4 regions of the Bacillus sp. PK3-037 genome follow, and region 3 is predicted to be linked to each of the others. Evidence: predicted binding sites of a transcription regulator. Region 3 holds the regulator's gene; each other region holds the start of a gene.
The links. Region 3 encodes LexA, which represses DNA repair genes until DNA is damaged. Its sites were predicted from a motif close to CGAACATATGTTCG; they were not measured.
Positions count from the first base shown of each region.

Region 1: a site for LexA is predicted at 2,058-2,071, ahead of dinB (damage-inducible protein DinB). Genes of this name have one in related genera too.
Region 2: a site for LexA is predicted at 1,229-1,242, ahead of ruvA (Holliday junction branch migration protein RuvA). Genes of this name have one in related genera too.
Region 4: a site for LexA is predicted at 6,389-6,402, ahead of uvrB (excinuclease ABC subunit UvrB). Genes of this name have one in related genera too.

Region 1 covers NZ_CP096408.1:3,531,302-3,539,123, forward strand. The annotation lists gene M1D69_RS18145 (MMPL family transporter) at 1-1,489, opposite strand, end outside; gene M1D69_RS18150 (MarR family transcriptional regulator) at 1,486-1,944, opposite strand; gene dinB (damage-inducible protein DinB) at 2,112-2,621, shown strand; gene M1D69_RS18160 (amino acid permease) at 2,800-4,179, shown strand; gene abc-f (ribosomal protection-like ABC-F family protein) at 4,501-6,135, shown strand; partial or broken gene M1D69_RS18170 (hypothetical protein) at 6,124-6,442, opposite strand; gene M1D69_RS18175 (GNAT family N-acetyltransferase) at 6,537-7,010, opposite strand; gene M1D69_RS18180 (DoxX family protein) at 7,166-7,510, opposite strand; gene M1D69_RS18185 (TetR/AcrR family transcriptional regulator) at 7,507-7,822, opposite strand, start outside.
Region 2 covers NZ_CP096408.1:1,435,035-1,442,856, forward strand. The annotation lists gene M1D69_RS07335 (RbtT/DalT/CsbX family MFS transporter) at 1-611, shown strand, start outside; gene M1D69_RS07340 (intercompartmental signaling factor BofC) at 659-1,168, shown strand; gene ruvA (Holliday junction branch migration protein RuvA) at 1,307-1,912, shown strand; gene ruvB (Holliday junction branch migration DNA helicase RuvB) at 1,923-2,927, shown strand; gene M1D69_RS07355 (DUF2905 domain-containing protein) at 2,920-3,120, shown strand; gene queA (tRNA preQ1(34) S-adenosylmethionine ribosyltransferase-isomerase QueA) at 3,147-4,175, shown strand; gene tgt (tRNA guanosine(34) transglycosylase Tgt) at 4,202-5,347, shown strand; gene yajC (preprotein translocase subunit YajC) at 5,395-5,661, shown strand; gene M1D69_RS07375 (TIGR04086 family membrane protein) at 5,720-6,106, opposite strand; gene M1D69_RS07380 (DUF421 domain-containing protein) at 6,303-6,959, shown strand; gene spoVB (stage V sporulation protein B) at 6,963-7,822, opposite strand, start outside.
Region 3 covers NZ_CP096408.1:2,147,911-2,155,732, reverse strand. The annotation lists gene M1D69_RS11215 (YndJ family protein) at 1-439, shown strand, start outside; gene M1D69_RS11210 (hypothetical protein) at 550-861, shown strand; gene M1D69_RS11205 (poly-gamma-glutamate hydrolase family protein) at 1,102-1,860, shown strand; gene M1D69_RS11200 (YndM family protein) at 1,883-2,335, opposite strand; gene M1D69_RS11195 (spore coat protein) at 2,344-2,643, opposite strand; gene M1D69_RS11190 (DUF892 family protein) at 2,640-2,843, opposite strand; gene fosM (FosM family fosfomycin resistance protein) at 3,040-3,462, shown strand; gene M1D69_RS11180 (hypothetical protein) at 3,544-3,972, shown strand; gene lexA (transcriptional repressor LexA) at 4,365-4,982, opposite strand; gene yneA (cell division suppressor protein YneA) at 5,140-5,451, shown strand; gene M1D69_RS11165 (YneB family resolvase-like protein) at 5,469-6,122, shown strand; gene M1D69_RS11160 (DUF896 domain-containing protein) at 6,186-6,419, shown strand; gene tkt (transketolase) at 6,594-7,822, shown strand, end outside.
Region 4 covers NZ_CP096408.1:668,163-675,984, reverse strand. The annotation lists gene M1D69_RS03505 (DUF4097 family beta strand repeat-containing protein) at 1-603, opposite strand, end outside; gene M1D69_RS03500 (hypothetical protein) at 627-953, opposite strand; gene M1D69_RS03495 (hypothetical protein) at 1,172-1,402, shown strand; gene uvrA (excinuclease ABC subunit UvrA) at 1,446-4,319, opposite strand; gene uvrB (excinuclease ABC subunit UvrB) at 4,327-6,312, opposite strand; gene M1D69_RS03480 (DUF2198 family protein) at 6,495-6,725, opposite strand; gene M1D69_RS03475 (PEP/pyruvate-binding domain-containing protein) at 7,341-7,822, shown strand, end outside.

The DNA of each region.
Region 1 (7,822 bases), 1.4 Mb from region 3:
GATTCAGCCCATCTTCAATATCCGTTAACCCGCTTTGGACATCAGCAATTCCCTTTACTGTCTTATCCAGTCCGTCTGACACAGAGCCTAGCTGTTTATCAATATATAAATCTTTGATTTTTTCACCCGTCGGCTGGGTAATGGTCATGACGGAATCAACATGTTCAACTTTCTCAATGGCTTTGCTGATATTTCCGAGATAAGGGATCGTCTCAGCGGTAGTGAGATCCTTGTCTCCTTTTATCACCACATTCACCGGAAATGCTTTTCCTTCACCAAACCCATGCTTAATGGCTTCAAGACCTTTGATGGATTTGTAATCGCTGCTGATTTCCGCCGTTGAATCGAATGAAATCTGGTCATCATAGGTCAAAATGAACGGAAGCGTGATGATGACTGTTATGACGAGAAACAGAAACGGACGGGCAACAGAATGTCTGCCGAGAAACGCCCACAATTTATTGTCACTGTGCGACAGCACTTTCTTAGACGGCCAAAAGAGCTTTTCACCGAGTGTCACCATAAATAAAGGCAGCAGAGTGAAGAGGATGATCATTAAAATGCCAACCCCGACAGCAACTCCCACAGCTGATTGGAAAATGGCAAACTTCGCAAAACCAAGGGCTGAAAACCCGATCAATACCGCAAACCCGCTGATAAACAATGTTTTTCCGCCTGTACGGTAAGCAATAAGGGTTGCCTCTTTTTTGTCATGCCCGTTTGCCAGTTCTTCACGGAAACGAGTCAGAAGAAGAATACAGTAATCTGTTCCAATCCCAAACAGGATGGCAACTAAAAAGGTTTGGGTAAATGTCGAAATAGGAAAATCAACATGATAAACTAAAATGCCCAGTATAGATTGACTGATTACATACGAGAAACCGACAATCACAATCGGGATAAAAGGCGTCACAACAGAGCGGAACACGATCAGCAGCAAGCCGATAATCAAACAGACTGTGATCACTTCCGTTTTCTTAAGCCCATCCTCTGAGCTGTGCGCAAAATCCTGATTGATAAGAGACGCTCCCGTAATATATGCCGTCAAATCATCGGGAACGATTTGATAAATATCATCAGCAATATTTTCCGCTTTCTTATCAGATCCGGTGATCGTTACGGGAATAAGAATGGTTTTCTTATCCTTTGAAATCAATTGATCTTTGATTTCTTTTTCACCTGTCAGCGGAGATGTTACCTCTTCAACACCATCAATCTTTTTGACGTTATCGATTATGCTGCGGAGCTGATCCTCTGTATCTTTATTTAGCGCACGATCTAATGTGAAGACAATGCTTATCGAATTATTGTTTTCTCCGGCTTTTTTCAGAATAGCATTTGCTTTTTCTGAAACGGAATCAGCCGGCAGCTGTGACTGCCCCTTTTGATTGGCCAGCTCCGTTAAGTTGGGAGAAAATAAACTCAATATAACAGTCAGCGCTAAGATAACCGCCGCAATGGCCCATTTGAATTTGACAATCGATTTCATTCCGTAAGATCCCCTCCTTTAAATTTGCTTTTTAGAATGGTAAATATGTCAATGAATGATTGTAAGTGCTCCTCATCTATATCGTGCATCAGCTCTTTGAGCGCGTGAAAGATAGCTGAATCCAATTCTTCGATAATGCTTTCACCGTTTTCTGAAATTTTGATTCGTTTCGTGCGTTTATCACTTTTTACCGGACAGTCATCCCACTCAACCAATCCCTTTTCCAGCAGCTTCTTCAATCGGTTAGAAATCGCGCTCTTATGCACGTTTTGATACATGGCCAGGCTGCCGGGAGAAGATGGGCCCTTGACTTTTAAAATTTTTAACAGGTCGGCCTGTTCTCTGGAGATGTGTTTGAATACATCCTGATCGACTTCATGATGTACAAACTCTGTACCTTCAAGTAAAACTTCTACGAAAAGATTGATCGCTTGGCATAGCTTCTGTTCATTCAACGTCTTTCCTCCTGCATTTTAGTTTACGCCCCTAAACTTTCGATCGATGCTACATAGTTTATCCCCCTAAACTATGTTCTGTCAATACATTTTATTCACAGAAAACTCCCTAAAGAATGTTTGTTCGTATACAATAGAAACGATAAACGCGAAAGGGGAAAATTCACATGTCTGATCTAGCATTACAATTGTATGAATATAACGTATGGGCTCATCAGCAAATATTTAATCGATTAAAAGAGCTTCCACAGGAGGTTTATCGTCAGGAGATCCAAAGTGTGTTCCCGTCAATATCCCATGTATTGTCCCATGTTTACCTTTCGGATCTCGGCTGGGCGGAGGTGTTTTCCGGAAAAAGTATGAACCATGCTTTAGCATTAGCTGAACAGCTTACAGAACAGACAGTGGCGAAGGAACTAGCGGAAATGGAAGCCTTGTTTCTAAAATTGTCCGAGCGATATACAGCTTTTTTCAAGCAAAAGGAACAGATCCATAAACCCCTTCAGATTGAAAATCCCGCCGGCGGAATCATGAAAACGACTGCTTCTGAACTGGTGCCGCATGTTGTAAATCACGGGACATATCACCGCGGCAACATAACAGCGATGCTGCGTCAGATAGGGTACGCATCTGCTCCGACTGATTATGGGCTATATCTGTATATGAAAAAAGCATAAAATGGCGTAATCAAAAGCGGCTCCCACTATTGAGCCGCTTTTTTCGTATCTTGTGATGAATCGATAAACCTTAAAATTTCCTTCCATATTTCCTGTATAGTAAAAAAGATAGAAATTTTAGTGTTATAATAGTATCTAAAAACATGTTTAAACAATTTTCAATGGAGGAACACACAAAGTGACAGACGACATGACGCAAGATCCTAATATAAATCAGCAGAAACTGTCGAGAGGCCTGAAAAACAGGCACATCCAGCTTATTGCGATCGGCGGAGCCATTGGGACAGGCCTGTTTCTCGGCTCGGGAAAATCGATACACTTTGCAGGACCGTCAATTTTATTTGCTTACATGATCACGGGGATCATTTGCTTTTTAATTATGAGATCGCTTGGAGAACTGCTGTTGTCTAATCTGAACTATCACTCTTTTGTTGATTTTGTTCAAGATTATTTAGGCGATATGGCCGCATTTATCACAGGCTGGACCTACTGGTTCTGCTGGATTTCAATCGCGATAGCCGATTTAACTGCGGTCGGGCTATATACCCAGTATTGGCTTCCCGGTGTGCCGCAATGGGTTCCGGGCTTAATCGCTCTTATTATTTTACTGATTATGAACCTGGCTACCGTCAAGCTGTTTGGAGAATTGGAATTCTGGTTTGCATTAATTAAAGTCATTGCCATCTTGGCGCTGATTGTGATCGGTCTTTTTATGATTTTCAAAGGCTTTTCCACAAGTTCAGGTGTTTCCAGTTTCTCAAATCTCTGGAGCCACGGAGGCATGTTCCCGAATGGAATACACGGGTTTATCCTCTCGTTCCAGATGGTTGTGTTTGCCTTTGTCGGCATTGAACTCGTCGGGCTTACAGCGGGTGAAACAGAAAATCCGGAAAAAGTCATCCCTAAGGCGATCAACAATATCCCTGTAAGGGTGCTGCTTTTCTATATTGGGGCGCTTCTTGTGATTATGAGCATCTATCCATGGGATGTCATCAATCCTAGCGAAAGCCCATTCGTACAGGTCTTTGTTGCAGTCGGCATCGTCGGTGCTGCAAGCATTATCAACTTTGTTGTATTAACGTCAGCTGCCTCAGCCTGCAACAGCGCTGTATTCAGTACAAGCCGCATGGTCTATTCACTGGCGAAAGACAAAAATGCGCCGGAATCAATGGCGAAACTGACACCGCGCAAGGTACCGAGAAACGCGTTGTTCTTTTCAGCTATCGTGATTTTAATAGGTGTCACATTGAACTACATCATGCCGGAAGGCGTATTTACCTTGATCACAAGTATTTCCACCGTATGTTTTATCTATATTTGGGGAATTACCGTTATCTGCCATATGAAATACCGTAAAACAAGACCTGAATTGGCGAAAGTAAACAAATTTAAGCTGCCGCTTTATCCATTTACGAATTACTTAATTTTGGCGTTCCTGGCGTTTGTCCTTGTTGTACTGGCATTAGCACAGGATACTCGGGTTTCCTTATTTGTTACACCGGTTTGGTTTATTTTGCTGATTGTGATTTATAAAGTAAGAAAATTAAAGCAGCAATAACCCTTTTAAGCTCCTGCCTCAGAAATGAGAGCAGGAGCTTTTTTGATGAAAATGACCTTTGCTTTCGAATTGAAAAATATGCTATATTGTTTGTAATAAATTGAGAAGGGATGATGGGTGGACAATGATTAACTAATCTTATTTTTAACGATTGAAATCGCATATTTCAAATCATAAAAAAATAGGATTAGTCTGCCCATTTTCTATATACGTACGCGCTATTTCTGAAGAATAGCTTATTTAATCATGGCAAAGGCACGGCTAATCCTTCCAAAACATTTGGGAGGATTTTTTTGTTCTCCCTTAAAGCGAGGGATATAGATGAAAGAACAATTAAAACTAATAAACGTCAGCTATGAAGTAAAGGATCTCACCGTTTTTAAAAACGTAAATGCCAGTGTTCAGCAAGGAGATATCATTGGGATTATCGGCAAAAACGGGGCTGGAAAATCGACGCTGCTTCACCTGATCAACAAGGACTTAACTCCGTCACAGGGACAAATCCAATGGATGCAGCACGGCTTAAAAACGGTGCTGGTTGAACAGGAAACTGAATCGTATTCCTTTGAGAATCAGACACCTGCCGAAGTGAAACTGCTGGAGAAATGGCACGTGCCAGCCCGTGATTTCAGCCAGTTAAGCGGCGGAGAAAAACTGAAAGCACGGCTGGCAAAAGGGCTATCAGAGGATGCAGACCTTTTCCTGCTGGATGAACCGACAAACCATCTTGATGACATAAGCTTGCAATTTCTCATTCAGCAGCTGAAAAATGTTAGCGGCACTGTCATTCTCGTTTCGCACGATCGGTATTTCTTAGATGAAGCTGCCACGAAAATATGGTCAATCGAGGACCACACGCTGACTGAATACAAAGGGAATTACTCTGGTTACATGAAGTTCCGGAAAGAGAAAAGACTGACACAGCAGCGCGAATATGAAAAACAGCAGAAAATGATTGAACGGATTGAAGCACAAATGACAGAACTCACTTCATGGTCGGAAAAAGCCCACGCACAATCGACGAAAAAGGAAGGGTTTAAAGAATACCATCGTGTAAAAGCAAAGCGCACAGATGCCCAGGTCAAATCGAAACAAAAGCGGCTTGAAAAAGAACTCGAAAAAACAAAGGCTGAGCCTGTCGTTCCGGAATATACTGTTCGTTTTTCAATTGATACAACTCATAAAACAGGAAAACGGTTTTTGGAGGTTCAACACCTGACGAAGTCATTTGGCGAAAAGACACTGTTTCAAAACGCCCGCTTTACGATTCAGCACGGAGAAAAGGTTGCCATTACAGGCCCGAACGGCAGCGGAAAAACAACCTTATTGAAAGTCATTCTTGGACAGGAAACGGCTGAGGGAAAGGTGTGGATATCACCATCAGCAAAAATCGGTTATTTAACACAGGAAGTATTTGATTTGCCTTTAGAACAAACACCGGAGGAGTTATTTTATCAAGACACGTTCGAGGCGAGAGGAAACGTGCAGAATATCATGACGCGATTGGGATTTACCGCTTCTCAATGGACAGAACCAATTCAACATATGAGTATGGGCGAGCGTGTAAAGTGCAAGCTGATGGCTTATATCTTAGAGGAAAAAGACGTGCTGATATTAGATGAACCGACCAATCACCTCGACCTGCCGTCACGCGAACAGCTGGAAGAAACACTGTCACAATACAGCGGCACACTGATTGTGGTTTCACACGACCGTTATTTTCTCGAGAAAACAACAAACAGCAAACTCGTTATTTCAAACAATGGCATCGAAAAGCAATTGAATGACGTTCCTTCAGAAAGAAATGACCGGGAGGAGCTTCGTTTAAAGCTTGAGACAGAAAGACAAGAAGTACTGGGAAAGCTCAGTTTTATGACGCCAAATGATAAAGGGTACAAGGAGCTGGATCAGGCTTTCAATGAGCTTACGAAACAAATCAATGAACTAGATCAATAGCGTTTTAGGGATACCAAGGGCTGTTCGCCCTTGGTATTTTTTAAGCTTTCGTCTCCAGCCCTCGCCGCAGGAAATGTCTAAAGACCGCTCAAATGTTTGTTTATTCTCGTAAACCAGCTGAATGTCGGCCCTTCAAAAAGCGTAATAAAGGCTATCACACACTTCTCGGGCGGACAAGTGATGCCCGATTCTTTAAAAACAAGTCTAATCCGGCTTTTCAAAGCATGCAGAAACATCAGGTACTGGGCTGAAATAAAATTGCAGGAGCCTTAAACGACATTGCCAGCAAAAAGGCTACATAGGGCATTCCGGGACTCAAAAAATACCAATGATAAACGCTGCTTCTTCTTCAACAATCTCGGACTAAACGCGTCCGCTAAGCAGGCCGACACTTTCACCTGCTAAACCAGCTGTCTCCGCATTTTGATATTTGTCATGATATACCCCATTTTCTGATAAAGGTGGACGGCTGTTTCATTGTGCGCAAACACATGGAGAGCAAGCCTTTCCGCTCCCAATTGCCTCGCCTTATCATCTAACGTGTGAAGCGCCAATTGAGCCAGCCCTTTACCGCGGAAAGCTTCATACAGGCCAAATGAATAAATAAACGCCTCTTTTTGCGGATGGTGCGGGTCAGCATACAGCCAGAGCCAGCCAATGTTTTCTCCAAGGTCATTCCTGATGTTCCAAAAATGATGATTGCTGCTGTTTCGTCCATTCGGAATCATGTTCTCATATGCCTGTTCCGATTTCTCAAACGCCTCTTTTTCCGTCCAAGTTCCCGATTGTATGTTTTGTTTCGCGTAATTTTGCACGGACATCCCGCGAAATGCTTCGAACTCCTCCACAGTCATGTCTTCCAAAGTTAACGCCATCCTGTATTCCTCCTTTATGAAAAAAAGTCCAGCTGGTGCCGGACGAATAACGTACAAATGAAGATCTATTTCTATTATTCGATTTATACCTGTGACTTTCTATTATTCGATAAGAGAAGGAGATCTCCTGCAAATTGGTTTGTTAAATGAGTAGATTACGTGGACTCCCAAATGATTATACTGATAGAAACAATCAAACAGATCATTGCAGGGATCGTCATGAGTACTGATTGGCGCGCTCGAACAATGTGTGCATGAACCGCTCCCGCCATGAGAACGATAAACAGGACGCCTGCCCCAAATGCTGCATACCAATTCCAAATTCCCGCTGTCATAGCAAATGCCCCCGCTATTTCAAGAATACCAGTAACAGTCAGAAACCATAACGGATATTGATAATGCCGCCAATGCTCCACTTGAAAGGGCACGCGGAACACCTTTATGATGCCTCCCGCGAGCATAAAAGCTGCCAAACTGACCTTCATGATGATAGATATCATCTTGCGTCACTCCCTTTTGGAAGCATCCCGTATATTAAGAGATTGACAACCTGAGCTGCGAGACTTGCCGGATCTTTGATTCCGGTTAACAAATATGAATCGGTCAAATGTTCAATCATGCCGATCAAGCATTCCGCCACGGTTTCCATTTCCAATTCGGAACGAAAATAGCCAAGGCGCTGTTCTGCTTCTAAGTTGCCTTTCAAAACCATCGCGACATCTTGTTTCAATTGTTTCGCTTCTGGGTTGAGAAAAAAACCGATCCTTGTTAAATCCTTGTCCTCCGCCAGAAACTGAAAAACAGTTTCCACA
Region 2 (7,822 bases), 710 kb from region 3:
GCGTAGTCAAGACAATTAATGCTCTCGGACAATTCGGATTTGCGATATTTCTTCCGACCTATTTGGCGCGTTACGGCTATTCTGTTTCAGAATGGCTGCAAATTTGGGGGACGCTGTTTTTTGTCAACATTGTATTTAACATCATTTTCGGCGCGGTCGGAGACAAACTGGGCTGGCGCAATACTGTCATGTGGTTTGGCGGTGTCGGCTGCGGCATTTTTACACTGGCGCTCTATTATACGCCGCAATTGATCGGGCATCAGTACTGGGTGCTGATGATGATTGCCTGCTGCTACGGTGCGGCACTGGCCGGATATGTTCCATTAAGCGCGCTTTTGCCGACGCTTGCGCCTGATAACAAAGGTGCTGCCATGTCTGTGTTAAATCTGGGATCGGGTCTGTGCGCTTTTATTGCTCCCGGCATCGTGAGCCTTTTTATCGGCCCGCTCGGCGCAGGCGGCGTGATATGGATTTTTGCGGCATTATATTTTCTCAGTGCTTTCCTGACACAATTTCTGACGATTTCAGAACGGCGCGCCGATATGTATCCAGAGGAACGGCTTGTCAGGAAAAATGTGCAAACAAATTTTGAGGAAACGGTTAAGCAGTAGCCTCTTTGGTCAGACTAGTCATAAACGTGTGCAAAGAGGTGTAAAGGGTGAAACGATTTAGCACTGCGTATCTGTTGCTGGGGATTTTTTGCTCAGCCGCAGCTTTTCTAATGGGTGCTCCCCGCGCGTCAGGGGCGGAAGTGGAGCACTATGAACCGCTGCAAGTGCATGTGCAGCTTGAAAAAGTGTATTTGGATGGAGAGGTCAGCATCGAGCATAAGCGTGAAAAAGTGCTTTCCATGGATGATTTTTGGGCGGATTATGCGGGATGGACGCTTGTCGAACATAAAAATGGGTACGTTCTATTTCGGAAGCAGGTTGACGATATTTCTCCGCTCAGCAAGGTGAATGGGTATATCGGCGTTTCTGACAGCGGAGTAATTTCCACTTTTCATGGACGGCCGGAGTCGGATTCTGAACCGATTCAATCTTTTTTTCAAATTGACTTAGAAAGACTGGAGAGCCATATGCAAAAAAATCTCGAAAAAGGCATTCCGTTTCGGACGAAAGCGGAGTTTGAGGATGTCATAGAACATATCAAGACGTACAGCGGGTGACCACTGCTGATTGAAGACATGTGCTCATGTCTTTTTTTTCGTGGAACAATGAATGAGAAGCGAACATATGTTAACTTTTCTTTAAGCCTTTGCCTGTTTTTATGGTACAATGAAGAACAGTCAAAGAGGTGAATTTTCGTGATCGAATTTGTTAAAGGGACGATTGATTATGTATCTCCCCAATATATTGTGATAGAAAACGGCGGCATCGGCTATCAGATTTTTACGCCAAATCCGTTTATATATAAGGAGAGAAGTCAAGAAACCATTTTTACGTACCATCATGTAAGAGAAGATGCGTTTTTACTATACGGCTTTTCAACAAGGGAGGAAAAAGCGCTCTTTACAAAGCTGTTAAATGTGACCGGAATCGGTCCAAAAGGGGCGCTCGCTATTTTGGGATCAGGTGACCCGGGAGCGGTCATTCAAGCCATTGAAAATGAAGATGAAGCCTTTTTAGTCAAGTTTCCGGGTGTCGGCAAAAAAACTGCTCGCCAGATTATCCTTGATTTAAAAGGAAAGCTGGCTGACGTTGTGCCTGAAATGATTGAAAATCTGTTCAATCATGAAGAAAGACTTGAAAAACAAACGGCAGAAACGGCGCTTGAAGAAGCACTTGAGGCCCTCAGGGTACTTGGTTATGCCGAAAAAGAAATCAAAAAGGTACTTCCTCACTTAAAAGAGGATATTGGTCTGACAACAGACCAGTACGTAAAAAAAGCATTACAAAAACTATTGAAGTAAGGTGATGTTCATGGATGAACGGCTCGTCTCAAGTGAAGCAGACAACCATGAATCAGTGATAGAGCAAAGCCTGAGGCCTCAGCGCCTGGTTCAATACATCGGGCAGCATAAGGTAAAAGAGAATTTGCGTGTTTTTATAGATGCCGCAAAAATGAGACAGGAAACGCTTGATCATGTTCTTTTATACGGTCCGCCAGGGCTTGGAAAAACGACGCTTGCTTCCATCGTTGCCAACGAAATGGGAGTGGAGTTGCGGACGACTTCGGGACCTGCGATTGAAAGGCCGGGTGATTTGGCTGCGATCTTAACGGCGCTCGAGCCGGGTGATGTATTATTTATCGATGAGATACATAGGCTGCACAGATCGATTGAAGAGGTGCTATATCCGGCAATGGAAGATTTTTGTCTTGATATTGTCATTGGAAAAGGGCCTTCTGCCCGTTCAGTCCGTCTTGATCTTCCGCCTTTTACACTGGTCGGCGCCACGACAAGAGTAGGGCTTTTGACGGCGCCGTTAAGAGATCGATTCGGCGTCATGTCGCGGCTTGAGTATTATACACAAGAAGAGCTTGCTGATATTGTTACGAGAACGGCTGATGTGTTTGAGGTTGAAATTGATCAGCCGTCAGCGCTTGAGATTGCCAGAAGATCAAGAGGAACGCCGCGGGTGGCCAACCGCCTGCTGAGAAGGGTCCGGGATTTTGCACAGGTGTTAGGCGACAGCCGGATTACAGAAGAGATTTCTCAGGACGCTTTGGAGCGGCTTCAAGTCGACCGTCTTGGCTTGGATCACATTGATCACAAGCTGCTGATGGGAATGATCGAAAAATTTAACGGCGGTCCGGTGGGGCTTGATACGATTTCAGCCACGATCGGCGAAGAACCGCATACGATTGAAGATGTGTACGAACCGTATCTCCTGCAAATCGGTTTTATCCAGAGAACGCCGCGGGGAAGGATCGTCACACCGGCCGTTTATCATCATTTTCAAATGGAGGCTCCCCGATATGATTGAATTTCCTAAGATCATTATGATTCTTGGTGCTGTTTTGCTTATTATCGGAGCGGTTTTGCATTTTGTCGGCAAGATGCCGGGAGATATTTTTGTGAAAAAAGGAAATGTGACGTTTTTCTTCCCGGTTGTCACTTGTATTATCATAAGTGTGGTATTATCAATCTTGCTTAATCTTTTCGGCAGAATGAAATAACAAAAGACTAGAATAAAGGTGAAATTATGAAAGTTGATTTATTTGATTTTGAACTACCGGAACGTTTAATTGCACAGGTGCCATTGGAACAGCGTGACGCTTCAAGGCTGATGGTGCTTGATAAACATACAGGAGAGCTGACAGACAGCTCGTTTAAACAGATTATCAGTTTCTTTAAAGAAGGGGATTGTCTCGTGCTGAACAATACCCGCGTTTTGCCTGCTCGGTTATTCGGAACAAAAGAGGATACGGGGGCAAAAGTAGAACTGCTTTTGCTGAAACAGGAAGCCGGTGACAGGTGGGAAACGCTCGTCAAGCCGGCAAAACGGGTAAAAAAAGGAACCGTTGTAACATTTGGAGACGGCAGATTAAAAGCTGTCTGCACGGAAGAGCTGGAGCATGGCGGCAGAAAAGTTGAGTTCCAATATGACGGTATTTTTTACGAGGTGCTGGAATCACTCGGAGAAATGCCGCTTCCGCCATATATTAAGGAACAGCTTGATGACAGAGAGCGCTACCAAACGGTGTTTTCAAAAGAAATCGGATCTGCCGCTGCGCCTACAGCCGGTCTTCATTTCACGGAAGACATTTTACAGCAGCTGAAGGACAAAGGCGTTCAGATTGAGTTCATCACACTGCATGTCGGTCTCGGAACGTTTCGTCCGGTCAGCGCCGATGAAGTGGAAGAGCATAATATGCATGCAGAGTTCTACCAAATGTCAGAAGAAACGGCCGCGGCTTTAAACAGCGTAAGGGAAAAGGGCGGACGGATTATTTCTGTCGGCACGACCTCAACCCGCACGCTTGAAACGATTGCCGGTGAACATGATGGGCGATTTAAAGCATCAAGCGGATGGACATCTATTTTTATTTATCCGGGCTATGAATTCAAAGCCATTGACGGAATGATTACAAACTTTCATTTGCCGAAATCGTCATTGATTATGCTGGTCAGTGCGCTTGCAGGCAGAGAAAATGTCCTGCGTGCGTATAACCATGCGGTTGAAGAAGAATACCGTTTCTTCAGCTTCGGCGACGCAATGCTGATTATATAAATTGAGAACAGGAGGCCTCATAAAAAGTGGCTGAACAACCAATACGCTATGAATTTATAAAAGAATGCAAACAAACAGGGGCGCGCCTGGGCAGAGTGCATACTCCGCACGGCTCCTTTGAAACGCCTGTTTTTATGCCGGTCGGCACACTGGCGACAGTCAAAACAATGGCGCCTGAAGAGCTGAAGGCAATGGACGCGGGCATCATATTAAGCAACACATATCACCTATGGCTTCGCCCGGGACAGGATATTGTAAAAGAAGCGGGCGGACTCCATAAATTTATGAACTGGGACCGCGCAATTTTAACAGATTCAGGCGGTTTCCAGGTCTTTTCATTAAGCAAGTTTCGTAATATAGAGGAAGAGGGCGTTCACTTCCGCAATCACTTAAATGGAGATAAGCTGTTTTTATCTCCGGAAAAAGCGATGGAGATCCAAAACGCACTGGGCTCTGATATTATGATGGCATTTGACGAATGCCCGCCATATCCGGCAGAATACGATTACATGAAACGGTCAGTTGAGCGGACAAGCCGCTGGGCTGAACGCTGCCTGAATGCCCATGCCCGGCAGGACGAGCAAGGCCTGTTTGGTATTGTTCAGGGGGGAGAATACGAATATTTGCGCACACAAAGCGCGAAAGACTTGATTTCCCTTGATTTTCCGGGATATGCTATAGGTGGATTGTCCGTTGGTGAACCGAAAGACGTTATGAACCGGGTGCTTGAATTTACGACACCGCTTTTACCGAAGGATAAGCCGAGGTATCTGATGGGAGTTGGTTCTCCGGATGCTCTGATTGACGGAGCGATCCGCGGAGTAGACATGTTTGACTGTGTGCTGCCTACCCGGATTGCACGGAACGGCACGGTGTTTACTGCTGAAGGCCGGCTCAATATGAAAAACGCAAAATTTGAGAGAGACTTCCGTCCGATTGATGAAGAGTGTGATTGCTACACATGTAAAAATTACACACGGGCGTATATCAGACATTTGATTCGCTGCAATGAAACGTTTGGACTCCGATTAACAACTTACCATAACCTTCATTTTCTGTTACACTTAATGGAGCAGGTAAGACAGGCTATTCGCGAGGATCGTCTGGGTGATTTCAGAGAAGAGTTCTTTGAGCGTTACGGCTATAACAAGCCAAATGCGAAAAGCTTCTAATATAAAAAGCCATAATGGCAAGTTTGTTTCAGAAAGGGGGGAAAAAGATGACAGGTACTTTAGGTACATTAGTTCCTATTATTTTAATGTTTGCGGTTCTTTATTTCCTACTGATCCGTCCGCAGCAGAAGCAGCAAAAAGCTGTGCGTCGAATGCAGGAGGAACTGAAAAAAGGCGATTCAGTCGTGACAATCGGTGGATTGCACGGTACAGTTGACTCTATCGACGAAAGCAAAGTCGTCATTAAGACTGGTGATAACACGCGTCTTACTTTCGACCGCCGCGCGATCAGAGAAACTTCTGCTGCTGAATAACAGCAGGAGTTCATACATAGCAAACAAAAAAGAGCGGGTAACCCCCGCTCTTTTTTTATTAGGAAGATCTGCTTCCTCTCAAATTCACTCCGAAAATGCCGCCAAGCATACATACGCCTAAAAAGCCAAGATGGAAGAGCAGCTGTTCTGCTGTAAATGTTTTTCCGAATCCCAGATATTGAAACAGTAAAATAATCAAGGAAAAGCTTAAAGCAGTCAATGCCCCAATCAGCCATCCTCTTTCCTTCCCTTTCCCGCCAGATATGAATCCGCCGATAAATAAAGAAAGAAATGATACGGCGGTGATCAGCCAGTTGAATGATGATTCTTCAAGCGAGGTTGCTGTCAGTAAAAGTGAAACGGCTAAACTCGTTAGGAGCATGGCTGAAAAAATAGCGATTAAGCCGTAGAGTATGCCTTTTCCAACTTGTTTCGTTTCCTCCATGAATTTCTCCTCCCTGCCTATCTATAAAGGCTTCTGTTCTTTTTAAACAAAGCCTCAGACATGCTGATGGCTCGTCTTTGTAAAAATGTATTCCCTCGTTCCGTGAATTAGACGTAAAAGCTTTATGAAATACGATCGCTTTTTCTTACATAAATCGTATGTTTTGTTGCATGCTATGATGAGTTGGAGGTGCATGATGGAAGAGCTTCTTACTATAACGTTTCGCACAGTCGTATTATATTTTGTGATCCTGATTATTTTTCGATTCATGGGCAAGCGGGAGATCGGAGAGCTTAGTATATTAGATCTCGTTGTCTTTATCATGATGGCAGAAATTGCTGTCCTGGCCATAGAAAACGTAGAGGACCATCTGTTTCATACCATTTTGCCAATGCTTGTGCTAATGATGATCCAAGTGACGTTTGCATACATATCCTTAAAAAACCGGAACGTACGTCAGCTTCTTGACGGCAAGCCCACCATTATCATTAAATACGGAAAAATTGACGAAAACGCCATGAAATCACAGCGTTATAATTTTGATGATTTGATGGTTCAGCTAAGAGAAAATAATATCGACAGAGTGGCTGATGTATCATTTGCTATATTAGAGCCGTCAGGCAAACTGACTGTCGTAAAAAAACAAAACAATGATGAACATAGACAGCTGGAGATGCCGCTTATCATTGACGGTGACATTCAAACTGAAAACCTGGCTCTGATCGGCAAAGATAACCAGTGGCTTGAGGAGAATTTATTGAAACAGGGATATACGAATCCCTCAGCTATATCATTTTGTTCGTTTACTGACGGCGAATTTTTTATTGATGAAAAAAATGGGCACCGCACCTGATTTTCATCGGACGATCAGGCGTCCGATAATAGGGATGCGGCGAAGCTCATCTTTTTTGATTAAACGGAAAACGAGCAGCAAGATGATATAGAAAACAGCGCTTATCGCAATCCATCCGGCAACATTCACAGCCTCCGACTCTCCGAAGGTCACATATTGTTTGACAGCAGAGCTGAGGAACCCGCATATAAAAATAACCGCAAAGCAGAGCACGTACTCTTTTATTTTGATGCTGATCGGCAGCACTTTGCTCACTGTCGCTGCATGCAAAAGGGTGACGAGCACCATGCCCGTTACAATCGCTAATGCAGCACCCATGATGCCGAGAGACGGTCTCGTGGCAAGGACGAAAATAAGGCCTGTTTTCACAAGGGCTCCGATCAAGCTGTTCATCATTGCGGCTCCTGCTAAATTGAGCGCCTGCAGCACAGCCTGAAGCGGACCCTGGAAATAATAAAGCAGAAAAAACGGCGCCATGACTTTTATAAACACAGCTGCGCCTGAGGACCCATACATCACGCTCATCAGCTCATCCGCAAACACATATAAAATCACTACTGAAATGCCCCCGCTAAGCAGGCACAGCCGCATGGCCTGCTCCAATCGGTATTCAACCACCTGAAGTTTTTTCTGTTCCATTCCTTCACTTATCGCAGGAACAAGCGCGGTCGACAAAGAATATGTAATAAAGCTGGGCAGAGTCAGCAGCGTCATGGCAAAGCCGGTCAGTTCCCCGTATTGCTTTGTAGCCGCAACTGTCGCCACTCCGGCAATTGCAAGGCTTTGCGCGACAACAATGGGTTCAAAAAACCAAGACAGGTTGCCGATAAAACGGCTGCCGGTTGTAGGAAGTGAGACGCTCA
Region 3 (7,822 bases):
TGACTGGTATAGGATGTACAGTACAATAAAAGGTGTCCATTCAAAAAAAGACGGAAGAAAAAAGGTGCGTGCCTGGATCAGAACAAATGAAAAAAACGAAACCATTTTTACCGCGCTGTATTCTGTATATCGCTCAAAAGGGGAGGGGTACATGAATATTTCTCTGCCGCTTCCTTTCAGTAACATGACAGGCATTTTAAAGCCTTATCATCACAAAGAGAACCTGATTTTGTCCAGCAGGCGGAGAAAAAGCGGTGCTGGGGATGAAGGGATTTATCTTAGAACAAAAATCGGGACCTGCCCGCTTCCATTATCTGAAACCTTTCTAATAAAGGCTCCGGCGGGTGCAAGCAGGTTAACAGCTGTTCACGAAATGTGGCTGTTTGGGATTCAATTTCTAACTGTAGATTATGACATTACATATTGCCCGTCCAAATGAATAATATATAACAAAGACAATAGTTCATCTGACAGTCTCTCGTCCGGTAAACAATCGGTTCGGCACATTTTCATGCTGCGCCTCATACAGACGGGGAAGGAAGGGTTTTTATGTTTTATATCAGTTTGTTTCTGATTGTATGGCTGGCTGCGGGATTTGCAGTGGGGATGAAGCAAGTTTATGTCGATCAGCTGTTCGATAAAGATGTAATCGACAGGTTTGAAAAAGAAGCAGGTGACCATGATCTTGTTGACCGTTTTATCAAAAATCGTTTCATTTATATTGCAGCAGTTACTTTAAGCGGGTTTATTGCTGTTTACAGTGAAATAAAAGCCATGCCGCAAAAGCGGAGAATAAGAAAAATTGAAAAAGACATTAATAAGCTCAATAAAGTAAAGAAACGCGGGAATAACAGAAAGTAAAAGGTGCACAAGCCAGCAGGCGGGTGCATTTTTTTATTTTAATGGGGGAATGAGAATAAAGCCGGTGCGATCTTACTTTTTTGCTAAGGAGTATAAATTCATAAATGTGAAGAACAGCGCCCGGGCTAATGGTATATAATATTGTGAATTTAACAAAAATTTAACAAGGAGGACGATATAATTCGTGCTAAAGCCTCAAAGAGTCCAGCATCCTGTGTTTTTGGTTTTGAGGCGGAGTAGATGAAACCGGCCAAAGTATCCCTGCTCCGCCGTTTGCTCCATTCCTTGAAGCATGTTGATTGTAACATAGCCAAACGTTTTCCATCAACTTTAAAAAATGTAAAATTGCTGTTAATTTTCTTGTTGTTTGTTCCGGTTTCTTCTGTATATGCAGAGGATATCTATCAGAACTTCGAGGAATTAAAGAATCACGAAGATCCTTCAGATTATAACATTGCCACAAAAGAAACCGGCAGCTCTGTGCTTGTTGTAGCTATTCACGGAGGAGGTATTGAAGGCGGCACAAGTGAATTGGCGAGAGAGCTCAGCAAAGAATATTCCATGTATTTGTTTGAAGGTTTGAAGACGTCTGGAAATTCAGTACTGCATATAACAAGCACACATTTTGATGAGCCTCAGGCACTCAAGCTTGTAGCAAGTCATGAGTATGTTATTTCATTGCATGGATATGCAGGAGAGGACCAACTGATACAAATCGGCGGAACAGACCGATCAAGAGCGGCAGAATTAGTTTCAAAACTGCAAAAAGCCGGTTTTCCGGCTCAATTGCTTGGTACGGATCATCCGCATGCAGGCGTAAGTCCAAACAATATAGCGAATAAATCAAAAACCGGTTTGAGCATCCAGTTAGAGATGAGTACAGGTTTCAGAGAATCTTTGTTTGGCATCTTTTCTTTAAAAAGCAGATCCGTGACTCAAAATGAGAGGTTTTATGATTTTACAGAAGTGATGACCCATTTCATAGAAAACAGTTATTAAAATAAGGAGGCTTTGCGCCTCCTTATTTTTCGTCCTTCTGATCATTGGCTTCAGGAAACAATTCATCTGATGCCTCAGTTTGATATTGCAAAGTGTTGTCTTTGACAGTCAGTTCGTTTCGGAATGTTTCATCCAGCACATTTTTCAGTAAATACCGGTGAAAAAAATATTCAAAAACTGTAAGGCAGACAGATGCAATCAGAGCGGCTGCAAACGGTGAGAAACCGTTTCTAGTTTGCGTTTCAAGAAAGACCCAAAGAATAACGAGTGAAAGTCCGAAGTCAGCCAGTGAAGCTGTCATATTGCTGGTTCTCGGCAAGATCAGGATGTCACCGGAAAGGTATGTTACAAAGCTTAAGAAAAATGCAATAAACAGCACACTTAAAAAGGAAGCATGGTAAACTCTATCCAAAATCACATACAATAGGGCAAGAGTTAAAGCTGTCTTAGAAGCAAGAGCGATAATATGTTTCATTTGATCACCTATATTTGTGGCAAATCTTTAGCGGTATCTGCAGCCTCAAGATCGACACTTATTTGCTGAGTTAAATCTTTAGAATGATAAAAACCCTTTGCAGCCATATAATGAAAAATTTGTTCATGGGTATTCATCGCGTCATGTAAATATTGCTGCAGCGTTTCTCTGACTTCTGGGGAAGAAGATTCTGTGATGGCAGCTGCAATATTTCTAACGCCTGTCTTTGCCGATATTAAAAAATCCGTTGCGATCACTTGTTCGGTCATGCTGCCCATTCCAGCTAATTTTTGAAAGAACTCATTCACGCTTGTTCACCTCTCACTGACAGCAATTCCTGCAAACGCGCAACCTGCTGTTTTGTTTTTTGAGCATCCTGCTCAAGAATACTCTTTAATTCTTCATCTTGTACAAGTCCCGTCATGGTTGAAGATTTTGTCAAACAAAGATTCTTAAACGTAAGCAATTCGTGCAATTCCAACGTTTCATGAAGGCCGTAGCCATTCATAATGGTCATTCCCTTCTGAAGTAATATGGTTTATTTTGAACATATTGCTTTTGTTTACACTGGTATTTTTTGCTGGTCGTTTGAAACTTTCTGGCTTCAATGTCCGTACACAAGGGGTGGGGTGAGATTCTGTTAAAATAATCAATTATTCACTGGTTTTTAATCATCTATTTTTAAATACTAAGGAGGAGACGCAGTGGAGATCAAAGGGATCAATCACTTGTTATTTTCTGTTTCTGATTTACTGACTTCAATCGAGTTTTATCAAAATGTCTTTAATGCTAAACTGCTTGTTAAAGGAAGAAGCACTGCATATTTTGATTTAAACGGCATATGGCTGGCTCTCAACGAAGAGCGTGACATTCCCAGAAATGATATTAACGCTTCTTATACCCATATCGCTTTTACAATTGAGGAAAGCAAGTTTGAAGAAATATCCGCAAAATTAAAAAACCTTCATGTTACTATGTTGCCTGGGAGAGAACGAGATGAACGTGATCGAAAATCAATTTATTTCACTGATCCTGACGGCCATAAATTTGAATTCCATACAGGAACTCTTCAAGACAGGCTTCAATATTATAAGCAAGCTAAAACCCACATGGATTTTTACGATTGAAAAAGTACGGGAAACAGAGTAACAGGGGATATACATATTTATCTTCTGGGGTTAATATATGGTGAAGGAGGGGGATTGCAGTTGAGAAATAAAATATTGCTCATGACAGCTGTTTTACTATGTGTTTTTGGAACCGGGACCATTCATGCAGCAACTTCACAGTTTGAGCATAAAACCGACTTTATTCTAAATGACGGAACAAAAGCGTTTTATGTAGAAAACATTAGTGATGTATCGGCAATGGATTATTTTTTAGGATACCAATTTACGATATTAGGAGTGAACACTTGTTCAGTTGACATTAAGCTTCAGCGAATGGGACTTGCAGGGGATTATACTACGTTAAGCACAAAACAATTCACCGGTAATTGGTTTGACTTTAGCGCTCAAGATAAGGTTTCCATTGAACCTTATCACCGGTATCGAATATTAGCTGAAGAGCATTCAGAAGACTGTGCAAGTGTTCAGGTAAAAGGCCGCTATGGTGTAGAATATTTTAATTTTGATTGAAGCTCACATTTTTGAAAAGAAGTGAGCTTTTTTTTGCGGAATAAATTAACTAAATAAACTATGTACTAAATTTTCAGTATATTTACTTTTGCCACGCTCAATATAAAAGAGCAGAGTATAACTCATCTTTTCACGTCCAAAATTCGAAACATTTATAAGAAGAGAACGTCTAATTTGTTAAACAGCACTTTTTTTTAAAAGTTTCGTTAAGGAAAGAAAATTTCTTGACTTCAACAATTAAATGATGGATAATTATGGTGTAAACATGATGTTCTTTTTCCTCCTATTCAGGTTCGCACCTAAGCCAGGGCGAGCCTGCTTTTTTTAAAAACAAAACCCCCACTCCGCAAAGGAAGAGGGGGTTTATTCTTTGTAACTGATAGCTCAATAGTTTAATGGACAGTTCTGAACACACCAATTACTTTTCCTAATATGCTGACATTCTGCAGTATGATCGGAGCCATGGTTGGATTTTCAGGCTGTAAGCGAATGTGTGTATCCTCTTTATAGAAACGTTTTACCGTAGCTTCATCATCTTCTGTCATCGCCACTACGATTTCACCGTTATTCGCCGTGTTTTGCTGTTTAACAATAACATAGTCCTTATCAAGTATACCTGCGTCAATCATACTGTCACCCATGATCTCCAGCATAAACACATGCTCGTCCGGAGGAACCATACGATCAGGAAGCGGGAAGTATTCTTCAATGTTTTCAACCGCCGTAATAGGCGAGCCCGCCGTTACTTTTCCGATTACCGGAACATTAACGACTTGGCTTTTTGGAATCTCTACTTCTTCATCCAGAATTTCTATCGCTCTTGGTTTTGTCGGATCGCGTCTAATCAGCCCTTTTGTTTCCAAACGGGCCAAATGGCCGTGGACAGTAGAACTGGACGCAAGGCCGACAGCCTCTCCGATCTCTCTAACCGAAGGCGGATATCCTTTTGATTTAACCTCTGTTTTAATAAAACGGAGGATATCAAGTTGCCTTTTTGATAGCTTCGTCATTTTTTGCACCTCTAAACGTCGATTTTAAATAGATTATAGCATGATTTTCCTGACAGTACAAACATAGGTTCGAAAAAAACAATTGACAGAAACATTTGTTCGTATATACTGAAATTATAAAAAAAGCGAACAAACATTCTTGTCGGAGGTTGTTATCATGAATAAAGAATCTATTATTTTTGTCGGCCTGTTCACTGTGATTCTAAGCGTGGTTATCCTTCTGTTGTCATATACAAGCAGCGACCAGGAGCTTAATCAATATGTTAAAATAAAAGTTCAGTCTGGGGATACGCTCTGGTCGCTCGCTGATCAGGTGGATGACTCAAAAAAGATAAATAAAAGTGATTTTGTTGAATGGGTAGCTGAAAAAAATAATCTCCAGACGTCTGAGATTCAGCCTGGGGATGAATTGGTGATTCCATTAAAAAAGGAACACCCGGCTGCATACGAACTGGCTACTGTTAAATAGAGAGGAAAGGTAGAAAGGTGAAAGCACTCATTTATGCCCGAGTAAGCACAAATAAAGAACAGCAAGAAACCTCATTAAAGCGGCAGGAGGAGGAGCTTACGGCCATTGCTGCCGAGAACGGCATGGAAGTCGTCAAAGTGATTTCTGAAAAAGCCAGCGGATATGAAATGGACCGGGATGGTGTATTTGATTTGCTTGATCATATCAAGAATTCAAATATTGACGTGATTTTAGTTCAGGATGAAACAAGACTCGGCCGGGGAAACGCGAAAATTGCACTTCTTCATTGTATTTACAGGGAAGGTGTGAAAGTATATACGACCGCACACAGAGGTGAGCTGGAGTTATCAGAGGCTGACTCTATGGTGCTGGAAATCGTCAGCATTGTGGAGGAATACCAGCGGAAAATCCACAACATGAAAATTAAACGCGGAATGAAACGCGCAGTGAAAAATGGTTTTAAGCCACAAAAGAACCTGAAAAACCAGCATGAAAATAGCGGAAAAGAAAGAATAGAAGTTCCGATCTCGGAGATTGTCCGGTTGAGGGCGAATAAACTGACGTTTGCTGAAATCGCGGCTACGTTGAGAGGTTTTGGCTATGATGTGTCAAAGGCGACAGTCCATCGGCGTTTTCAGGAATACATAGAGAATGAGCAGACAGGCGAGTGAATCAGTTGTAAAACTCCTCTTGTTTTAGTAGTATATAGACAAAATGCAATAAAGGAGTTTATCATGATTTCAAACGAAAAAATTGCCAGAATCAATGAACTTGCCGCAAAAGCTAAAGCTGGCGTTATTACAGAAGAAGAAAAAGCTGAACAGCAAAAGCTCCGTCAAGAGTACCTAAAAGGATTTCGTTCTTCTATGAAAAACACATTAAAAAGTGTAAAAATCATTGATCCTGAAGGCAATGACGTAACACCTGAAAAGTTAAAGAGAGAAAAAAATAATAACAGACTTCACTAATATAAGAGGAATACGGCAATATCGTATTCCTCTTTTGTATATACTACAAACAACAGCGCTTTCTTCAGGTGACAAAATGTATCATGTTTCTCTCAAATTTAAGCTGAAACAGTTGAGAAAAAGTCGTCAGACATTTATGATGAAAGGGTACAACATATAAGGAAGGGGATTTTTATGGATACAATTGAAAAGAAATCAGTTGCTACCATTCGCACACTATCAATAGACGCTATTGAAAAAGCAAACTCTGGTCACCCTGGTATGCCTATGGGGGCAGCGCCAATGGCATATACGCTATGGACAAAATTTATGAAGGTAAATCCGGCAAACCCTGGGTGGTTTAACCGCGATCGTTTTGTTTTATCTGCGGGACACGGATCAGCACTTTTATACAGCATGCTTCATTTAAGCGGGTATGATCTCAGCATTGAAGACCTTAAGGGATTCCGCCAGTGGGGCAGCAAAACACCGGGGCATCCGGAATTCGGACATACAGCAGGTGTTGATGCAACAACAGGGCCGCTTGGACAAGGAATCGCAATGGCGGTCGGAATGGCTATCGCAGAACGCCATTTAGCCGAAACTTACAACCGCGATTCATTCAATGTAGTCGATCACTATACATACAGCATTTGCGGTGACGGCGATTTAATGGAAGGTATTTCTTCTGAAGCCGCTTCACTTGCAGGCCATCTTCAGCTTGGCCGTCTGATCGTATTATACGATTCTAATGACATCTCATTGGACGGAGATCTGGATCGTTCATTCTCTGAAAACGTGAAACAGCGTTTCGAGGCGATGAATTGGGAAGTTCTTTACGTTGAGGATGGAAACAATATTGAAGAATTAACAGCGGCTATCGAAAAAGCACGCCAAAATGATAAGAAACCTACATTAATTGAAGTGAAAACGACAATCGGATTCGGTTCGCCTAATCGTGCCGGCACTTCCGGTGTTCACGGTGCTCCGCTTGGCAAAGAAGAAAGTAAATTAACAAAAGAAGCTTACGCATGGACGTATGAAAAAGATTTCTACGTCCCGTCAGAAGTATATGAGCATTTCGCAAAAACAGTAAAAGAATCCGGCGAGAAAAAGGAACAGGAATGGAATGACCAATTCGCTAAATATAAAGAAATTTATCCGGAACTCGCTGAACAGCTTGAGCTGGCTATCAAAGGAGAACTTCCGAAAGACTGGGATCAAGAGGTGCCTGTTTATGAAAAAGGAAGCAGTCTGGCATCCCGTGCCTCTTCAGGTGAAGTTCTGAACGGTCTTGCGAATAAAATTCCGTTCTTTGTCGGCGGTTCTGCAGACTTAGCAGGGTCAAACAAAACGACTATTAAAAATTCCGGTGATTATACAGCGCTTGATTACTCAGGCAAAAATTTCTGGTTTGGTGTTCG
Region 4 (7,822 bases), 1.5 Mb from region 3:
ATGTTCCCCTCTGATCGGTCCGTTAAACAGCTTCACCCGAATCTTATCATACTCCTTCTGAGGAATATACAATGTGACATTGGTTTTCATCGTTTTCTTTTCTGTTCGGATAAAAAACTTATTTCCTTTGATTTCACATTCAATATGCTGAAGAAAAGCGTCTCTTGCTGCTTCTTGGCTGTCAGTGCGATATACCTTCGCCTGGCATTCCGCTCTGATATCCTCGTCTTCCCACGGAACAATATTTACGCTGCCGTTTGCGATCTGGAGCTCTACACTGGAAAACTCAGTATCCTTAAATTGAAAAATATGCTGCACGTCAAACGAGTGCCCGAAGTTTAAATCAAGATCAACTTCTTTCACCTTTTTCACAGCAGAATCAATCCAATCGAACAGCTTCGCCCCTAAAGACGGCTTGTTGCCATCTTTTTTGGCCGCTGTGAATGGCTCATCCTCTTCATGAACGTTTACTGACAGAGCCGTGATTTTTTCTTCTTTTTCCTTATAGTCGCTGTCGAGCTTTTCAATCAGCGTCAGTGCTTCCTGTGCCGTCAGCTTTCCTTCCTCCACAAGCTTGAGGATTAGTTCCTTTTCCTGCTTCATTCGATCTCCTCCCTATGATCTACTTATGCTGCACGCAGCACCTTAATGCCCTGAATGACGTTCCAAATAATAATGCCGATCACAACTAAGAAATATACGATTGCGCCGCCAATCATCACAATTACAGGCATCACACTGTCCCCATCTATGGCAATAGCCCCGCCAAGAAAAGCGATAAATAAGACCAGCCAGCCCGCAAAAGGAACAATGTGAGAAAGCAGAGAACGTATCGCGTGACGTTTTGTCTCTTTCTCATCAACAACAAAATAAGCGACAATCGGCACAATGACCGGCGCGATAAAGACGCTGAAATAACAAAGTGATGCAATTATGGCTTGGTTACGGTTCAATTTATTCAACTCCAATCGTGAATTATCCGTGACAATAAGTCAGGACGTTTTACTTAGATAGATATACGCATAAAACCTCCAGAGGTTTCAAAATCATCCTTTAGACATGCTTCCATTTACGGAAATTGGATTTTAAAAAGTTTTAGAAGTAGAATCTTTCAGCCGTACCGATTACAATATGTAAAAAGCTTACGGCAATCAAGGAGGCTGGACAAGCAATGGAGAAAGATCCCAGTGACTATACAGTAACACAAGAATCCGTTTTAAAACTGATTCATGAACAAAAAAGAATGAACCGTGAAATGTTAGCCGAGCTTGAACAGATTCACGGACCTCTTCCCATCTCTCATGACATTCAATATATAAAAGTTCTTCTGGACAGCAGCAGCACTCATATTGTTCAAGATTTAATGAATGTGAGCCGGCAGCTGTATAAGAAGACGTTTTAATAAATACTGCAAAGAAAAGTGAAAACCCTCTGAAAAGAGGGTTTTAAGATGTTGCAGTTTCTTTCGCTTCCAAGAGTGACTTCATGCGTTTTTTGTCACGCTCCATAACAGGCTTCAAATAACGCCCTGTATACGACTCTTCGACTTCAGTGATTTCCTCCGGTGTTCCCGACGCGACAATGGTGCCGCCTCCGGCTCCGCCTTCGGGCCCCAGATCAACAATATAATCAGCCGTCTTGATGATATCAAGATTATGCTCAATGACAAGCACTGTATCCCCATTATCAACCAACCGCTGAAGCACGACTAGAAGTCTGGCGATATCGTCGACGTGCAGACCTGTTGTCGGTTCATCTAAAATGTACAGCGTGCGCCCGGTTGAGCGTTTATGCAGTTCGGATGCAAGTTTTACCCGCTGCGCTTCACCGCCCGACAAAGTAGTCGCCGGCTGGCCGAGCGTAATATAACCTAGACCAACATCGTGCAGGGTTTGAAGCTTGCGCTTAATTTTCGGGATATTTTCAAAGAAAGAAAGAGCATCTTCGACCGTCATATCAAGCACATCAGAAATGCTTTTTCCTTTGTACGTCACTTCAAGCGTTTCCCGGTTGTAGCGTTTGCCGTGGCACACTTCACATGGCACGTATACGTCAGGAAGAAAGTGCATTTCAATTTTTATAATCCCGTCACCGCGGCAGGCTTCACATCGGCCGCCCTTCACGTTAAAACTGAAACGGCCTTTTTTATAGCCGCGGACTTTCGCTTCATTTGTCTGTGCGAACACATCGCGAATATCATCAAAAACACCGGTGTATGTCGCAGGATTTGACCGCGGCGTTCTTCCGATCGGCGCCTGATCGATATCAATGACTTTGTCTAAATGTTCGAGGCCTTTGATTTCTTTATGGCTGCCCGGCTTCGCTTTTGCTTTATGAAGCTTTTGCGCTAATGCCTTGTGAAGTATTTCATTGACGAGGGTGCTTTTCCCCGATCCTGATACACCCGTAACCGCTGTAAACGTCCCTAGCGGAAACTTGGCATTTGCCTTTTTCAGATTGTTTTCTGAAGCGCCTTTAATCTCAATATAGCGGCCGTCCGGTTTTCTTCTTTCGGGAGGCAGCGGGATAAATTTCTTCCCTGATAAGTAGCTGCCGGTTAACGAATCTTGATCTGCCATGACTTCTTCCGGAGTCCCCGCGGAAATAACCTGTCCGCCGTGAATGCCGGCACCCGGGCCGATATCAATTAAATAATCCGCTGCCATCATCGTATCCTCATCATGTTCTACGACGATCAGTGTGTTCCCCAGGTCTCTCATGTTTTTCAGCGCGCTGATTAAACGGTCGTTATCACGCTGGTGGAGACCAATTGATGGCTCATCTAAAATATAAAGCACACCGGATAACCGCGAACCGATTTGAGTGGCCAGCCTGATCCGCTGCGCCTCTCCCCCGGACAATGTTCCCGCTGCCCGGCTCAGTGTCAGATAATCAAGTCCGACTTTATCCAGAAAGCTTAAACGCTCTACAATTTCCCGGAAAATCAGATCGGCAATCTTCATATCCTTTTCAGAAAGAGTAAGGTCTTTGAAGAAATCAAGGGCATTTCCGACAGAAAGCTCGGTAATTTTTCCGATGTGACGTCCGTCGACCAGTACCGCAAGCGCCTCTTTCTTTAACCGATACCCTTTGCAAGTCGGACAAGCCTTTTGGGACATATATTGCTCCATCTGCTCACGGATGAAATCCGAGCCTGTCTCCTTGTAGCGTCTTTCAATGTTGCGCAATACGCCTTCAAATTGGATTTCACCTTCGCGTATTTGCCCGAAATCATTTTCGTAACGGAAATAAATCAGGTCATCTCCGCTTCCATAAAGGACTTTATCCAGCTGATGCTTCGGCAGATCCTTTACCGGCACATCCATATCAATGCCGTAATGGGTGCAGACCGCTTCAAGAAGCTGCGGATAATATTGTGAGCTGATCGGCGTCCAAGGGGCAATTGCATTCTCTTTCAATGACAAGTCTTGGTTGGGAATAACAAGATCTGCATCAACTTCGAGCTTCATACCGAGACCGTCACACGTTGGACACGCTCCGAATGGGCTGTTGAATGAAAAAAGCCGCGGCTCAAGTTCACCGATTGAAAATCCGCAATGCGGACAGGCATGATGCTCACTGAACATTAGCTCTTCCTCACCGATTACATCAATCATGACACGCCCTTCACCTAATCGAAGCGCTGTCTCCAATGAATCCGACAGACGGGCTGCTACGCCTTCTTTTACCACAATCCGGTCAATGACAACCTCAATTGAATGTTTTTTATTCTTTTCTAATTCGATCTCATCAGAGAGCTCGGCCATCTCGCCGTCAATTCTGACTCTGACATAGCCTTGTTTTCTGATCTGCTCAAGCACCTTTACATGAGCGCCTTTTCTGCCGGACACAATCGGCGCCAGCACCTGAAGCTTCGTCCGCTCCGGATATTCCAAAATCCTGTCCACCATCTGCTCAATGGTCTGTGACGTGATTTCGATTCCGTGCTCCGGGCAATGCGGCTTTCCTACTCTCGCATACAAAAGACGCAGATAATCATAAATTTCCGTTACCGTACCGACAGTAGATCTCGGGTTTCGACTCGTTGTTTTCTGGTCAATGCTGATGGCAGGAGAAAGCCCTTCAATCGCATCGACATCAGGCTTATCCATTTGCCCTAAAAACTGGCGGGCATAGGCGGATAACGACTCAACATATCGTCTCTGTCCTTCTGCATATATGGTATCAAAGGCAAGGGAGGATTTCCCTGATCCAGACAGTCCTGTAACAACAACAAGCTGATCTCTCGGAATGGTCACATCAATATTTTTCAGGTTGTGCGCCCTTGCTCCCTTCACCTCAATCCGATCCATAGCCATTCTTTCATCATCCTTCCGCTTTTAGCTCTAAAAGTAAATCGCGAAGCTCCGCGGCTCTTTCAAAGTCAAGCGCCTTGGCGGCTTCCTTCATTTCGTGCTCCATTTGTTCGACGACTTTTTGACGCTCTTTCTTCGTCATTTTCGACAGCTTCGGCGCAGCTTTTGTTTTATACTCCGCTTTGTCCTCAGCAGCCACAGTCGCACGAATCACGTCACGAATTTCTTTATTAATCGTTTGCGGCGTAATACCGTGCTCTTCGTTAAACCGCTCCTGCTGCTCGCGACGGCGTTTCGTTTCATTAATTGCAATTTCCATAGACTTCGTCATTTTATCGGCGTACATGATGACACGGCCTTCCGCGTTCCTCGCCGCCCGTCCGATCGTCTGAATAAGCGAACGCTCCGAACGCAGGAAGCCTTCCTTATCCGCATCCAAAATCGCAACCAGGGATACTTCCGGAATATCAAGCCCCTCTCTCAGGAGGTTAATGCCAATGAGCACATCATGCTTGCCGAGACGCAAATCACGGATAATTTCGATCCGTTCAAGCGTCTTAATTTCTGAATGCAGATAATTAACTTTGATGCCGATTTCTTTTAAATAATCGGTCAGGTCCTCTGACATCTTCTTCGTCAAAGTCGTCACAAGCACCCGTTCATTCCGTTCAACTCTCGCATGAATTTCACCGATTAAATCATCAATCTGCCCTTCAATCGGCCGCACGTCAATAAGCGGGTCAAGAAGCCCTGTCGGACGGATGATCTGCTCTATCATTTCATCGGTATGCTCAATCTCATATGGCCCTGGTGTTGCTGACACATAGACGATATTGTGCATATGCTTTTCAAATTCTTCAAAACGGAGCGGGCGGTTATCAAGCGCTGACGGAAGACGGAATCCGTGATCCACAAGCACCTGCTTTCTCGCCTGGTCTCCGTTAAACATGCCGCGCACCTGAGGAATCGTCACGTGCGACTCATCCACCACAATCATAAAATCGTCAGGAAAATAATCGAGAAGCGTATACGGCGTTGAACCCGGCGGGCGAAGCGTCAAATGTCTTGAATAGTTCTCAATGCCGGAGCAGAAGCCCATTTCCCGCATCATTTCAAGATCATATCTCGTCCGCTGCTCTAAGCGCTGCGCTTCCAGAAGCTTGCCGTTTTCATGCATGACCTTCAGCTGCTCCTCAAGCTCCTTCTCGATATTTTGAATCGCTTTTTCCATTTTTTCGGCCCGCGTAACGAAGTGGGATGCCGGGAAAATCGCGATATGTTCACGGTCGCCTAAAATTTCTCCGGTCAGGGCGTCCACTTCCCTGATCCGTTCAATTTCATCTCCGAAAAACTCGACTCTTACACAGTGTTCATCACGGGATGCCGGGAAAATTTCCACTACATCTCCGCGCACACGAAACGTACCGCGCTGAAAATCAATATCGTTGCGGGCATATTGAATGTCAACAAGCTTTCTAAGCAGCTCGTTGCGCTCAATTTCCATTTCAGGACGCAATGACACAACCATTTCACGGTATTCTTCAGGCGAACCGAGACCGTAAATACAAGACACACTTGCAATGATAATCACATCTCTCCGTTCAAACAGAGACGATGTAGCGGAGTGTCTGAGTTTATCAATTTCATCATTAATGCTGGCATCTTTCTCTATAAATGTATCCGTTTGAGGCACATACGCCTCCGGCTGATAATAATCATAGTAGCTGACAAAATACTCGACAGCGTTGTTCGGAAAAAATTCCTTAAACTCGCTGTAAAGCTGTCCGGCAAGGGTTTTGTTATGGGCAATGACGAGTGTCGGCTTATTGACTTCTTTAATCAAATTGGACACCGTAAATGTTTTGCCCGTTCCTGTTGCACCCAGCAGAGTCTGATGCTTCTTGCCCTCCTGAATGCCTTTGACAAGCTTTTCAATGGCTTTCGGCTGATCTCCCTGGGGCTGGTATTTTGAGACTAACTCAAAGCGATCTTTCACAAATAAGCCTCCGTTTCTTTAACGAAATCTTCCTATAGATATAGTAACACAATGGAAAGCAAAATCACCAAAAATACGAACTAAAGTTCGGTGGTTTTTTATTTCCAGCTATTTTCATGTATAAAAAACCTGCTTTTAAAACGTAAAAGCAGGAATTCATCTTTATATTCATTATGTCCGGTTTATTCTTCTTTTTTCTCAGCAGCTTTTTTGGCCATGTAAAGTCCGCCGGCCACAAGAGAGACAACATCTAATCCTACAATAAAATACGTTTCTGTATAGCCTTTTAAATAAGAAGCAAACAGCAATGCAGCTGTAAGAGCGATCGCCACGTAATGGTTAAAGGTCACTCTCGTAAATAGGACGACAAGCATAAAAGGGAAAAATATTGCAAAAACGGCTTTTGTAATCACAAAAACCCTCCTCAGGGATTCTTCATCTGATTTGATTATAGTAAAAAATGAAGAATCGGACAATCGTGCAATGGTTCCCTCTTTATACACCATACCCTTTTTCAGTTCAATTCAATCATCGTGCCCTGCCGCAAAACTCTCTTCTTATAGATAGACAGATGCCTCGTCCGAGTTTTTGCAAGACCCAAATCCAGCTATTCAACCCGGACAGAATACATGTTCATCATAAAATAATAGATCACCGGCAGGCGGTCAAATATAAAGAAAAATTGATTTAGGTGTCTGAATGGGAGCTGAAACTGTACTGATTGTCAAATCAACAGGAAGATAGGTATTAAGTCTCGTTTAATAAAGGAAGTTTGGCCAACAGTGATCTGAAAGCTCAGTGAAACGATTTGCGAATACGAAAAAATAAGCAAACAGACCCGCTTCAGTTTTATTTTTCATGATCATCTAACTAACTTAAATATTCATTTTATTTAGGACTTTTTGCGTTTGACAGCATTTTCCTTTAAACCTACAATTGAGTGATAGTGTTCACTATCATTTTTTGAACATTGGCTCCCAAAAATAAAAGATAGAGAGAAAAATACTAAGGAAAGAGGGGTTTTAAACATGTACTCTGTGTTATTTCGCCAAGCTGAAGAATCCAGTCAGCTGGCTGGAGCAAAAGGCATGAATTTGATTAAACTGACCAAACACGGACTTCCTGTCCCAGATGGGTTTATCATTCAAACGAATGCTCTCTCCCGTTTTATGGAGGATAATCAGCTTCATGATTCAAGCGAAAGTAGCGAAAATGCCATTATTGCCGGAGCATTTTCAGATGAGCTAAAGAATGACCTGACGAGCTCCTTTTACGAGCTGAGAGAATCATATCGTTCCGTGGCCGTCCGCTCTTCATCAGCTTCAGAAGATTTAGAGGGCGCTTCATTCGCCGGTCAATATGAAACCTATTTAAATATAAAAACAGAAGAAGAATTTCTGGCTAAGGTGAAAGAATGCTGGGCCTCCTTTTTCTCAGGCAGGGTCAGCCGCTATAAGAAGAAAATGAACAATCAAATCGCAGAGCCGTTAATGGGTGTTGTGGTGCAGGG